Linked DNA regions of Thermus thermophilus. Each later gene encodes a partner of the first gene's protein in a complex. Links are inferred from orthologs where the notes say so. Each region holds a gene or a part of one and is shown in the gene's direction. Other genes may lie near its edges.

Region 1 (7,134 bases):
GACGCCCCGGAGTACGTGGAGGTGGAGTTTTTCCAGGGCGACCCCGTGGCGGTGAACGGGGAGAGGCTTTCCCCGGCGGCCCTCCTGCAGAGGCTCAACGAGATCGGGGGGCGGCACGGGGTGGGCCGGGTGGACATTGTGGAGAACCGCTTCGTGGGCATGAAGTCCCGGGGGGTCTACGAGACCCCGGGGGGAACGATCCTCTACCACGCCAGGCGGGCGGTGGAAAGCCTCACCCTGGACCGGGAGGTCCTCCACCAAAGGGACATGCTCTCCCCCAAGTACGCCGAGCTCGTCTACTACGGCTTCTGGTACGCCCCGGAGCGGGAGGCCCTTCAGGCCTACTTTGACCACGTGGCGAGAAGCGTCACCGGCGTGGCCCGGCTCAAGCTCTACAAGGGGAACGTCTACGTGGTGGGAAGGAAGGCCCCGAAGAGCCTCTACCGCAAGGACCTGGTCTCCTTTGACGAGGCGGGCGGCTACGACCAGAAGGACGCCGAGGGCTTCATCAAGATCCAGGCCCTGCGCCTCCGGGTGCGGGCCCTTTTGGAGAGGGAAGGCCATGGCGCATAGGACCTGGGGGGGGCGCTTCGGGGAGGGGCCGGACGCCCTCGCGGCCCGCTTCAATGCCTCCCTCCCCTTTGACCGGGCCCTCTGGCGGGAGGACCTTTGGCAGAACCGGGTCCACGCCCGCATGCTCCACGCCGTGGGCCTCCTGAGCGCGGAGGAGCTTGAGGCCATCCTCAAGGGGCTGGACCGGATAGAGGAGGAGATCGGGGCGGGCACCTTCCCCTGGCGGGAGGAGCTGGAGGACGTCCACATGAACCTCGAGGCCCGCCTCACCGAGCTCATCGGGCCCCCCGGGGGCAAGCTCCACACCGCCCGGAGCCGCAACGACCAGGTGGCCACGGACTTGAGGCTTTATCTACGGGCGGCCATAGACGAGCTCCTGGCCCTCCTTTTAGAGCTCCGGCGGGTTTTGGTGCGGGAGGCGGAGAAGCACCTGGACCCCCTTTACGTCCTTCCCGGCTACACCCACCTCCAGCGGGCCCAGCCCGTGCTCCTTGCCCACTGGTTCCTCGCCTACTACGAGATGCTTGGGCGGGACGCAGGGCGCCTGGAGGACGCCAAAGAGCGCCTCAACGAAAGCCCCCTGGGGGCGGCCGCCCTTGCGGGGACGGGCTTCCCCATAGACCGCCACTTCACCGCCCGGGAGCTTGGCTTTAAGGCCCCCATGCGGAACTCCCTGGACGCGGTGGCCTCCCGGGACTTCGCCCTAGAGGTCCTCTCCGCCTTGAACATCGGCATGCTCCACCTCTCCCGCATGGCGGAGGAGCTCATCCTCTATAGCACCGAGGAGTTCGGCTTCGTGGAGGTGCCGGACGCCTTCGCCACCGGGTCTTCCATCATGCCCCAGAAGAAGAACCCGGACATCCTGGAGCTCATCCGGGCCAAGGCGGGGAGGGTGCTCGGGGCCTTGGTGGGGCTTTCCGCGGTGGTGAAGGGCCTTCCCCTCGCCTACAACAAGGACCTCCAGGAGGACAAGGAGCCCCTCCTGGACGCCCTCGCCACCTACCGGGATAGCCTCAGGCTCCTCGCCGCCCTCCTCCCCGGGCTCAAGTGGCGCCGGGAGAGGATGTGGCGGGCGGCGGAGGAGGGCTATGCCCTCGCCACGGAGCTCGCCGACTACCTGGCGGAAAAGGGGCTTCCCTTCCGGGAGGCCCACCACGTGGTGGGGAGGCTCGTGCGGAGGCTTGTGGAGGAGGGGCGGGCCCTCAAGGACCTCACCCTGGAAGAACTCCAGGCCCACCACCCCCTCTTCGCCGAGGACGCCCTTCCCCTCCTCCGCCTGGAGACCGCCATCCATAGGCGCCGCTCCTATGGCGGCACGGCCCCGGAGGCGGTGCGGGAGAGGCTAGAGGAGGCCAGAAAGGAGGTGGGGCTTGACTGAGGTGAGGGGGCTTTCCCTTTCCCCGGTAGTCCTCCCCGAGGTGCGCCCCGAAGCGGGGGTGGAGCTTAGGAAGGCGCGGCTAGAGGACGTGGACGCCATCTACTGGCTCATCCGCTACTGGGCGGAAAAGGGCCTGATGCTGGTGCGGAGCCACAGCCACCTTTACGAGAACATCCGGGACTTCTGGGTCCTTCAGGACGAGGACGGCCAGATCGTGGGCACCGTGGCCCTCCACGTCCTCTGGCGGGACCTCGCCGAGATCCGGGGCCTCGCCGTCCACCCCACAAGGCAGGGCCAGGGCCTGGGCCGCTGGCTCGTCCTGGGGGCGGAGCGGGAGGCACGGGACCTGGGGCTTCCCCGGGTTTTCGCCTGGACCTTACAGGTGAACTTCTTCCGCGCCCTCGGCTACCGGGTCACGAGCCGGGAGGCCCTTCCCCCCAAGGTCTGGAGCGAGTGCAACGCCTGCCCCTTCTACGAGAACTGCCGGGAGATCGCCGTCATCAAGGAGTTTTCCCCGGGGGCTTCCGGGGGCTAGAATGGGTGGGATGGTTGGCCGCTTGGAGGAGGAATGGCTGGAGTGAAGGAGCGCGCCGTTTTGGTCCTGGAGGACGGCACCGTCTACCACGGCTACGCCTTCGGCGCCCGGGGGAAGACGGTGGGGGAGGTGGTCTTCAACACCGCCCAGACCGGCTACCAGGAGATCATGACCGACCCCAGCTACCACGGGCAGATCGTGGTCATGACCTACCCCCACCAGGGCAACTACGGGGTGAACGTCTACGACATGCAGTCCAACCGTCCCTGGGTGAAGGGCTTCGTGGCCAAGGAGTTCAGCCGCGTGGCCTCCAACCCCCGGGCCCAGCAGACCATCGGGGAGTTCATGGAGTTCTACGGGGTGGTGGGGATTGAGGGCATAGACACGAGGGCCCTGGTGCGGAAGATCCGGGAAGGCGGGGTGCTGAAGGGGACCATCGCCCACGCGAGCCTCTTCGGCGCCCCCGACCACGCCTTCACCCCGGAGGAGCTCGAGGCCCTCCGCCGGGAGGCCCAGGCCTGGACGGACATAGATGGCCGGGACATGACCCCCGAGGTCTCCACGCCCCTGCCCTACGCCTGGCCCACCCTGAAGTCGGGGCGGCGCATCGTGGTCATGGACTTCGGCATCAAGCACGCCATCGTGGAGAACCTGGCCGCCCTCGGCTTTGAGGTCATCGTGGTCCCCGGGAAGACCCCGGCCCACCAGATCATGGCCCTGGAGCCCCACGGCCTCCTCATCTCCAACGGGCCCGGGGACCCCACCATGCCCCGCTACGCCCACGAGACCATCTGGAAGCTCATGGGGCTTCTGCCCACCTTCGGCATCTGCCTGGGGCACCAGCTCTTGGCCCTGGCGGCGGGGGGGCGGACCTTCAAGATGAAGTTCGGCCACCGGGGGGCGAACCACCCGGTGAAGAACCTGCAGACGGGGAAGGTGGAGATCACCAGCCAGAACCACGGCTACGCCGTGGACATTGACTCCCTCAAGGACTTCCGCCCCACCCACGTGAACCTGAACGACGGCACCCTCGAGGGCATGGCCCACGCCCGCTACCCCGTCTTCTCCGTCCAGTACCACCCCGAGGCCGCCCCGGGCCCCCACGACGCCCTCTACCTCTTCCGCCGCTTTCTGGAGGAGGTGGAGGCCTTCCACGGGGCCACGGGGCTTCCCGTGGAGAAGCAACGGGCGGACCAGCACGGGATCTAAAGCGCCCGCTCCTTTTTGACGGGGTCAGCTTACCCCGCCCCCCTAGGGAGAGAAGTCCCGGTTGCCCCCGGAAAGGAGGAGGGCGAGGGTCTTGGGAAGCCCCGCCCCGTGCTCCAGCACCGCGGCCAGGGGAAGGGCCCCCGTGGGCTCCACCACCTGCTTGGTGCGGGTGAAAAGGAGGCGCTCGGCCTCGAGGATCGCCTCTTCGCTCACCACGAGGATCCCGTCCGCCTTCTCCTTGAGGATGGGGAAGGTGCGCTCCCCCAGGCTTAGTGTCCGCACCCCGTCCGCCCGGGTCCTGGGGGGCGCCTCTAGGCGCACGATCTTCCCCGCTTCCAGGCTCCTCTTGGCGTCCTCCGCCCCCTCGGGCTCCACCCCGAGGACGAGGGTTTGGGGGGAGAGGGCCTTTATCGCCGTGGCGATGCCGGCGAGGAGCCCCCCGCCCCCCACGGGGGCGAGGACGGCCTCGAGGAAGACCCCCCGCTTCCCCCCCTGGGCCAGAAGCTCCAGCCCCGCCGTCCCCTGCCCGGCGATGACCAGGGGGTCGTCAAAGGGGTGGATGAGGGCGTAGCCCGTCTCCTCCTGCAGGGCCCGGGCCACCTCCTCCCGGTTCTTCGCCGTCACCCCCCGGTCCACCACCTCGGCCCCGTAGGCCCGGGCGCAGGCCTTCTTGTAGGGGCTTGCGTCCTCGGGCATCACCACCAGGGCCTTCACCCCGAGCACCTTGGCGGCGTAGGCCACCCCTTGGGCGTGGTTGCCGCTGGAGACCGCCAGAAGCCCCTTGGGGTTTTCCAGGGCGAGGGCCTTGGAGAGGGCTCCCCGGGCCTTGAAGCTCCCCGTCTTCTGCAGGTGCTCGGCCTTGAGGAGAAGGCGCTTGCCAAGGAGCTCGTCCAGGAGGCGGGAGGTGAGGAGGGGGGTGCGGTGGGTGTAGGGGGCGATGCGCCGGAAGGCGGCGTAGAGGTCTTGGAGGGAAGGCATCACCCGGTGCGGGGTCCGGCCTCGGCCACCTCCTTGGCCACCCCGGAGGCGTACTTCTGGAAGTTCTCCTGGAAGAGGCGGGCGAGCCTCCGCGCCTGTTGGTCGTAGGCCTCCTTGTCCGCCCAGGTTTCCCGGGGGTTTAAGAGCTCTTGGGGCACACCGGGGGCCTCCAGGGGCACCTCAAACCCGAAGACGGGGTCCCTGCGGTAGGGGACGTTTTCCAAGGCCCCGGAGAGGGCGGCCTTTAGGAGGGCCCGGGTCACGGGCAAGGGGAAGCGGTGCCCCACCCCGTAGGGCCCGCCGGTCCAGCCCGTGTTCACCAAGTAGACCCGGGGGGCGTGCTTCCGGATCTTCTCCCCCAGCATCCTCGCGTACACCCCGGGGTGCATGGGCAGGAAGGGGGCCCCGAAGCAGGCGGAAAAGGTGGCCTTGGGCTCGGTCACGCCCCGCTCCGTCCCTGCCACCCGGGCGGTGTAGCCGGAGAGGAAGTAGTACATGGCCTCCTCCGGAGAGAGGCGGGCAATGGGGGGAAGGACCCCGTAGGCGTCGGCGGAGAGGAAGAAGATGGCCCTGGGGTGGCCCGCCACGCCCGACTCCACCACGTTCTCCAGGTGGGCGATGGGGTAGGAGGAGCGGGTGTTTTCCGTCTTGGAGTCGTCGTCCCACTGGACCCGGCGGCTTTCCGGGTTCACCACCACGTTCTCCAGGATGGCCTCAAACTGGTTGGAGGCCTTGTAGATCAGGGGCTCGTGCTCCGGGGAGAGGCGGATCACCTTGGCGTAGCACCCGCCCTCAAAGTTGAAGACCCCGTCCTCGCTCCAGCCGTGCTCGTCGTCGCCGATGAGGGGGCGGTCGGGATCGGTGGAGAGGGTGGTCTTGCCGGTGCCGGAAAGCCCGAAGAAGACCGCCACGTCCCCTTCCTTCCCCACGTTGGCCGAGGCGTGCATGGGGAAGACCCCCCGCTTGGGCATGAGGTAGTTCATCACGGTGAAGACGCTCTTCTTGATCTCCCCGGCGTACTTGGTGCCCACGATGAGGACGAGCTTCCTCTGGAAACTGATCCCCACGAAGACCTCGCTCCTCGTTCCGTCCCGCTCGGGGTCCGCCTGGAAGTAGGGGGCGTGGACCACGGTGAAGCCGGGGACGAAGGCCTCCACCTCGTCGTCGTTGCCGAAGCGGCGGGGGAGGATGAACATGTTGCGGGCGAAGAGGGCGTGCCAGGGGCTTTCCGTCACCACCCGCACGGCGAGCCGGTAGCGCTTGTCCGCCCCGGCGTAAAGGTCCTGGACGTAAAGGTCCCGCTCGGAGAGGTACTGGACCACCCTCTGGTAGAGGGCCTCAAAGGCCTCCGGGGCGAAGGGTTGGTTCACCTCCCCCCACCAGATCTCCCCTTCCACCTCCGGCTCCCGCACCACGAACTTGTCCTTGGGGCTTCTTCCCGTGTAGGGGGTGGTGTCCACCACCAGGGGGCCGTGGTGGGCGAGAAAGCCTTCTCCCCGGAGGAGGGTGTGTTCCACGAGGACGGGGGAGACGGTGTTCCAGAAAACCCGCTTCTTGGGGTGGATACCGAGGGCTTCCAAACGTTGCATGCCTCGCCTCCTTCGTTCAGGATATCACAAGCGGCTTTCCACGCTTCCAAAGCCAGGGTATACCCTGTCCGGGGCGAGGGGAAGCCCGTCACCCCGCAAGCCGCTTGCGGGTGAGGGCCTTGCCCAGCTCCACCCCGGGCTGGTCAAAGGCGTTGACCTCCCAGAGCTCCCCCAGGAGGGCGGTCTGCCACATGAGGTGCTGCATGAGCCAGCCCACGGCGTAGGGGGAGACCTCGGGGAGGAAGAGGGCGTAGACCCTCTGCCCCGCCTCGGCCAGGGCCTCGTAGGTGGCCTCGGCTTCCGCCTTCAGGAGCTGGAAGAGGGTCTTGCCGAAGAGGTAGGAGGCGGCCTCGAGGCCCTCCACCTCCGGGATCTCCAGGTCCTCCAGGGGGGCCTCGGGGATGACCAGGGCGAGGAGCTTGTCCAGAGGGCCTTCCCGGAAGAGCTGGACCTGGGCGTGCTGGTCCTGGGGCCCAAGGGCGGGGAGGGCGGTGGTGCCCACCCTTTGGCCTTGGCGGTCCACCTTGCCCAAGGACTCGTCGTGGAGCTGAACGAACCAGCTGGGGAGGTGGCGTAGCCTCTCCGAGTAGACCATGAAGACGTGGACCGGGAGGTGGCGGTGGAGGTGGAGGAGGAGGGCGGTCTTTAGGGGGAGGCTTGCTTCCAGGGGGGCGAGGGCGGTCTCGTTGGCCTTGCGGGCCCCCATGAGGAGGGCGTCCAGGTCGGCGCCGGCGAAGGCCAGGGGGAGAAGCCCCACGGGAGAGAAGACGGAAAAGCGCCCGCCCACCTCCTTGGGAATGGCGAAGGCCTTGAGGCCTTCCCGCTCGGCGAAGGCGCGCAAAGGGCCCTCCTTGGGGTCGGTGGTCACCACG
Region 2 (4,876 bases), 1.4 Mb from region 1 along the record:
CCCTGCCGGTAGAGGTCCTCGGCCAGGTGCTCCAGGAGGTGGCGCTCCTCCGCCCGGAGCATGGAAGGGGGGATCTCCACCTCCAGGCCCTCGGCGAGCTTCTCCAAGAAGGCCCGCTCCCTGACCTCCTCGTAGGCCCGCTCCGCCTGGCGCTTGAGGCTTTCCCGCACCCGGTTCTTGAGGTCCTCGAGGCTTTCCGCCTCCAGGGTCTTGGCGAACTCCTCGTCCAGCTCGGGGAGCTTCAGGGTCTTGACCTCGAGGACCTCGGTCCTGACCTCCCGCACCTTCTCGCCCCTCTCGTTCAGCACGGGGACCATGACCACGTCCCCCGCCTTCCTGCCGAGGAGGGCCTCCCGCACGTGGGGAAGGGCTTTGGCGAGGTCAATGGGGAACTCCACCCCCTCCTCGGTGCGGACGAAGAGGTGGTCCCCCTCCTGGGCCTCCCGCTCCACGGGGACGAGCTCGGCGTAGCGCTGGCGGAGCTCCTCCAGGGCCTTCTCCACCATCTCCTCGGTGACCTCGGGCGGGGAGACCTCCAAGGCGAAGCCCCGCCAGTCGGGAAGCCTCACCTCGGGGTAGTTCTCCACCTCGGCCACGTAGCGGAAGCCCTCCACCTCGCTCAGGTCCTGCTCCACCACGCGGGCGGCCACGGGGCTTAGGCCGAGCTCCCGCACCGCCTCGGGGTAGGTCTCCTCCACCAGGCGCTCCTTCAGGTCTTGGAGGAGCGCCTCCCGGCCCAGGCGGGCCTCCACCACCTTCAGGGGGGCCTTGCCCGGCCGGAAGCCGGGCACCCGCACCCGGGAGGCGAGGTCCTTAAGCAGGGCCTCGTAGCTCGCCTTCACCCGGTCGGCGGGCACCTCCACCCGCACCTTGACCAGATAGCCGGAACGCTCCAGGATCTCCGCCACGTTTCACCTCGTCCCGATGAAGGGGGGGCCGCCCGGATGGTGCGAGGAGCGGGACTTGAACCCGCACGGGTTGCCCCACCGGATCCTAAGTCCGGCGCGTCTACCGATTCCGCCATCCTCGCATGGGGGCGACCCCCCCTTTAAAATACCACCCCTTTCGGGGTGGCGGCTTGGGGTGAGCGATGGGACTTGAACCCACGACCCCCGGATCCACAGTCCGGTGCTCTAACCAGCTGAGCTACGCTCACCGCGCTCAGCATCCGCCATTCTACGGGGCTACTTCCCTTGCGTCAAGGCCTGGAGGCCGCCCTCGAGGCTCATGGCCTCGTACCCCTCGGCCTCGAGGTAGAGGGCCGCCACCTGGCTCAAGAGGCCCTTTTCGCAGACCAAGAGGAGGGGCCTGCGGGGCAGGCCGTGCTCCCCCTTCTGGATCTTCTCCAAAGGAACCCACTCGGCGGCGAAGGGGAGGGGCGTGCTCCTGCGGTCCGCAGGGCGGACGTCCACCACAAGGACGCCCTCCTCCAAGAGGGCGGGGAGCTCCTCGGGGCGCACCTTCCGCACGCCTTCCAGCCTACCCCGCCTCCCGCCCTCCGTCCAGCCCCAAGGCCCCATTGCATATTTATGCCACAACCCCTGGCCCTTGCCCGCGCCTTCATGCTATCCTCTTCCACCGGGTGCACGATGCCGCCGCGGAAAGACCTGAAGAAGATCCTCATCATCGGTTCCGGGCCCATCACCATCGGCCAGGCGGCCGAGTTTGACTACTCGGGAACCCAGGCGGTGAAGGCCTTGAGGGGGGCGGGCTACCGGGTGGTCCTGGTGAACTCCAACCCCGCCACCATCATGACCGACCCGGAACTCGCCGAAAAGACCTACATTGAGCCCCTGGACCTGGAACACCTGGAGGGCATCCTCGCCCGGGAAGCCCCCGACGCCCTCCTCCCCACCCTGGGGGGGCAGACGGGCCTTAACCTGGCCATGGCCCTCTACGAGGAGGGCATCCTGCAAAAATATGGCGTGGAGCTCATCGGGGCCAAGGCGGAGGCCATAAGGAAGGGCGAGGACCGGGAGGCTTTCCAGGAGGCCATGCGCAGAATCGGCCTCGAGGTTCCCAGGGGACAGCTTGTGAGGAGCGTGGAGGAGGGCCTCCACTTCGCCCGGGAGGTGGGCTTCCCCGTGGTCGTCCGCCCCTCCTTCACCCTGGGGGGCACGGGGGGCGGCGTCGCCAGGAACGAGGCCGAGCTCAAGGAGGTGCTTGGACGGGGCCTCACCCTCTCCCCCGTCCACACCGCCCTCGTGGAGGAGTCGGTCCTGGGCTGGAAGGAGTTTGAGCTGGAGGTGATGCGGGACCACGCCGACACCGTCGTCATCATCACCAGCATTGAGAACGTGGACCCCATGGGCGTCCACACGGGGGACTCCATCACCGTGGCCCCGGCCCAGACCCTCTCCGACGTGGAGTACCAGAGGATGCGGGACGCCGCCAAGGCCATCATCCGGGAGATCGGGGTGGAGACGGGGGGGTCCAACATCCAGTTCGCCGTGGACCCGAAGACGGGCCGCCAGGTGGTCATTGAGATGAACCCCCGGGTCTCCCGCTCAAGCGCCCTCGCCTCCAAGGCCACGGGCTTTCCCATCGCCAAGATCGCCGCCCTCCTCGCCGTGGGGTACCGCCTGGACGAGCTCCCCAACGACATCACCCGCAAGACCCCGGCCTCCTTTGAGCCCACCATTGACTACGTGGTGGTGAAGATCCCCCGCTTCGCCTTTGAGAAGTTCCGCCCCTTGAGGAACACCTTGGGGGAGCTCAAGGACGAGCTCACCACCCAGATGAAGTCCGTGGGGGAGGTGATGGCCATCGGCCGCACCTTCAAGGAGGCGCTGATGAAGGCCCTGAGGGGCCTGGAGCGGGACGTGAGGGCCCTCGCCGGGGTCAAGACGGAGGAGCTGGAGCAGAAGCTCTACCCCAACCCCGACCGGATCTATGCCGTCATGGAGCTCCTTAGGCGGGGGATGCCCGTGGAGGAGCTTTACCAGGCCACCCGGATAGACCCCTGGTTCCTCCACCAGATGAAGGAGATCGTGGAGGCGGAGGAGTGGCTCAAGGGCCACCCCCCCAAGGACCGGGAGGACTGGCGCTTCTACAAGGGGCTTGGCCTCACCGACCGGAGGATCGGGGAGCTTTTGGGGAAGGGGGAAAAGGAGGTGCGGGCCGAGAGGAAGGCCCTAGGGGTGGGGCCCGTCTACAAGACGGTGGACACCTGCGCCGCCGAGTTTGAGGCCTACACCCCCTACCACTACTCCACCTACGAGCTGGAGGACGAGGTCTGGCCGTCGCAAAAGCCCAAGGTGGTGATCCTGGGCTCGGGGCCCATAAGGATCGGGCAGGGGGTGGAGTTTGACTACGCCACGGTCCACGCCGTCTGGGCCCTGAAGGAGGCGGGGTTTGAGACCATCATGGTGAACTCCAACCCCGAGACGGTTTCCACGGACTACGACACCGCGGACCGCCTCTACTTTGAGCCCTTGACCCTGGAGGACGTCCTCAACATCGTGGAGCACGAGAAGCCCCTGGGGGTCATCGCCACCTTGGGGGGGCAGACCCCCCTGAAGCTCGCCAAGGGCCTGGAGGAGGCCGGGGTGAGGCTCCTCGGCACCCCCTTTAGCGCCATCCACCAGGCGGAGGACCGGGAGGCCTTCCACGCCCTCTGCCAGAGGCTCGGGATCCCCCAGCCCGAGGGCCGGGTGGCCCAAAGCCCCGAGGAGGCCTTAAGGCTCGCCCCGGAGGTGGGCTTCCCCCTCCTCGTCCGCCCGAGCTACGTCCTGGGGGGGCGGGCCATGCAGGTGGTGCGGGACGAGGAGGAGCTTAAGCGCTACCTGGAGGAGGTCTACGCTCCCCTGGAGGAGAGGCCCTCCATCCTCCTGGACCGCTTCCTGGAAGGGGCCATAGAGCTGGACGTGGACGCCCTCTCGGACGGGCAGGAGGTCATGGTGGCCGGGATCATGGAGCACGTGGAGCGGGCCGGGGTCCACTCCGGGGACTCGGCCACCCTCCTTCCCCCCGTCCACGTCCCCGAGGAGGCCCTGAAGAAGGTCCGGGCCTACACCCGCCGCCTGGCCTTGGCCCTCGGCGTGCGGGGGCTTCTCAACGTGCAGTACGCCGTGGTGGGGGAGGAGGTGTACGTCCTCGAGGCCAACCCCCGCGCCTCCCGCACCGTGCCCTTCGTCTCCAAGGCCATCGGCGTCCCCCTGGCCAAGCTCGCCGCCCTCATCGCCGTGGGCAAGACCCTAAAGGAGCTCGGGGTGCGCGACCTGGACCCCGTCCCCCCCTACTACGCCGCCAAGGAGGTGGTCATCCCCTGGATCAAGTTCCCCGGGGTCATCCCCGAGCTCGGCCCGGAGATGCGCTCCACGGGGGAGAGCATGGGGATAGACCCGGACCCCTACCTCGCCTACTACAAGGCGGAGCTCGGGGCCGGGCAACGCCTCCCCCTCTCGGGCCGGGTGCGGTTCATCGGGGAGGGGCTGGAGGACCTCAAGGCCCTCTACCGGGAGGCGGGCTTCGCCCTCACCGAGGGGCAGGACTACGACCTCCTCATAAGCCCCGTCCCCGACCCCGAGCTGAGGCGGGCCGTGGAGCGGGGCCTCCCCTTCATCACCACCCGGGAGGGGGCGTGGTGGAGCCTGAAGGCCATCCTGCGCGCGCGGGAAAGCGGCCTTAGGGTGCAAAGCCTTCAGGACTGGCACCAGAAGGCCCCCCGGGGGTAGGGTTCCGGGGCCCTCCCGGCCCCAAGCCCCCCGCCCTCCGTGTACAATAGGCCCCAATGAAGCTGGTCATCGCCATCGTCCAGGACACGGACGCCCCCGGGCTCACCAAGGCCCTCCTGGAGCGGGGCTTCCAGTCCACGAAGCTCGCCTCCACGGGGGGGTTTCTGAGGGAGGGGAACACCACCTTGCTCATCGGCCTG

Evidence for each region. The genes of interacting proteins can lie anywhere in the genome.
Region 2: the proteins of carA (region 1) and carB are in contact, whole or in part, in a solved structure (PDB 1KEE), measured with the Escherichia coli proteins. The link is inferred for Thermus thermophilus from one-to-one orthologs.

What each region holds. Positions count from the first base shown.
Region 1 is NZ_AP025158.1:126,604-133,737, reverse strand. The notes cover bases 1,710-4,607. They hold carA (glutamine-hydrolyzing carbamoyl-phosphate synthase small subunit), read left to right. Parts: upstream 1,710-2,519; coding sequence 2,520-3,695; downstream 3,696-4,607. Other genes in these bases: TthTMY_RS00780 (threonine/serine dehydratase), read right to left, coding at 3,738-4,607; TthTMY_RS00790 (N-acetyltransferase), read left to right, coding at 1,953-2,486; argH (argininosuccinate lyase), read left to right, coding at 1,710-1,951. Also shown: TthTMY_RS00800 (argininosuccinate synthase), read left to right, coding at 1-573; more of argH, read left to right, coding at 563-1,709; more of TthTMY_RS00780, read right to left, coding at 4,608-4,673; pckA (phosphoenolpyruvate carboxykinase (ATP)), read right to left, coding at 4,673-6,262; pgi (glucose-6-phosphate isomerase), read right to left, coding at 6,351-7,134. UniProt on the Escherichia coli protein: Small subunit of the glutamine-dependent carbamoyl phosphate synthetase (CPSase).
Region 2 is NZ_AP025158.1:1,483,830-1,488,705, forward strand. The notes cover bases 1,289-4,876. They hold carB (carbamoyl-phosphate synthase large subunit), read left to right. Parts: upstream 1,289-1,589; coding sequence 1,590-4,676; downstream 4,677-4,876. Other genes in these bases: TthTMY_RS07990 (rhodanese-like domain-containing protein), read right to left, coding at 1,289-1,469; TthTMY_RS08000 (cyclic-di-AMP receptor), read left to right, coding at 4,733-4,876. In the rest of the region: tig (trigger factor), read right to left, coding at 1-908; more of TthTMY_RS07990, read right to left, coding at 1,185-1,288. UniProt on the Escherichia coli protein: Large subunit of the glutamine-dependent carbamoyl phosphate synthetase (CPSase).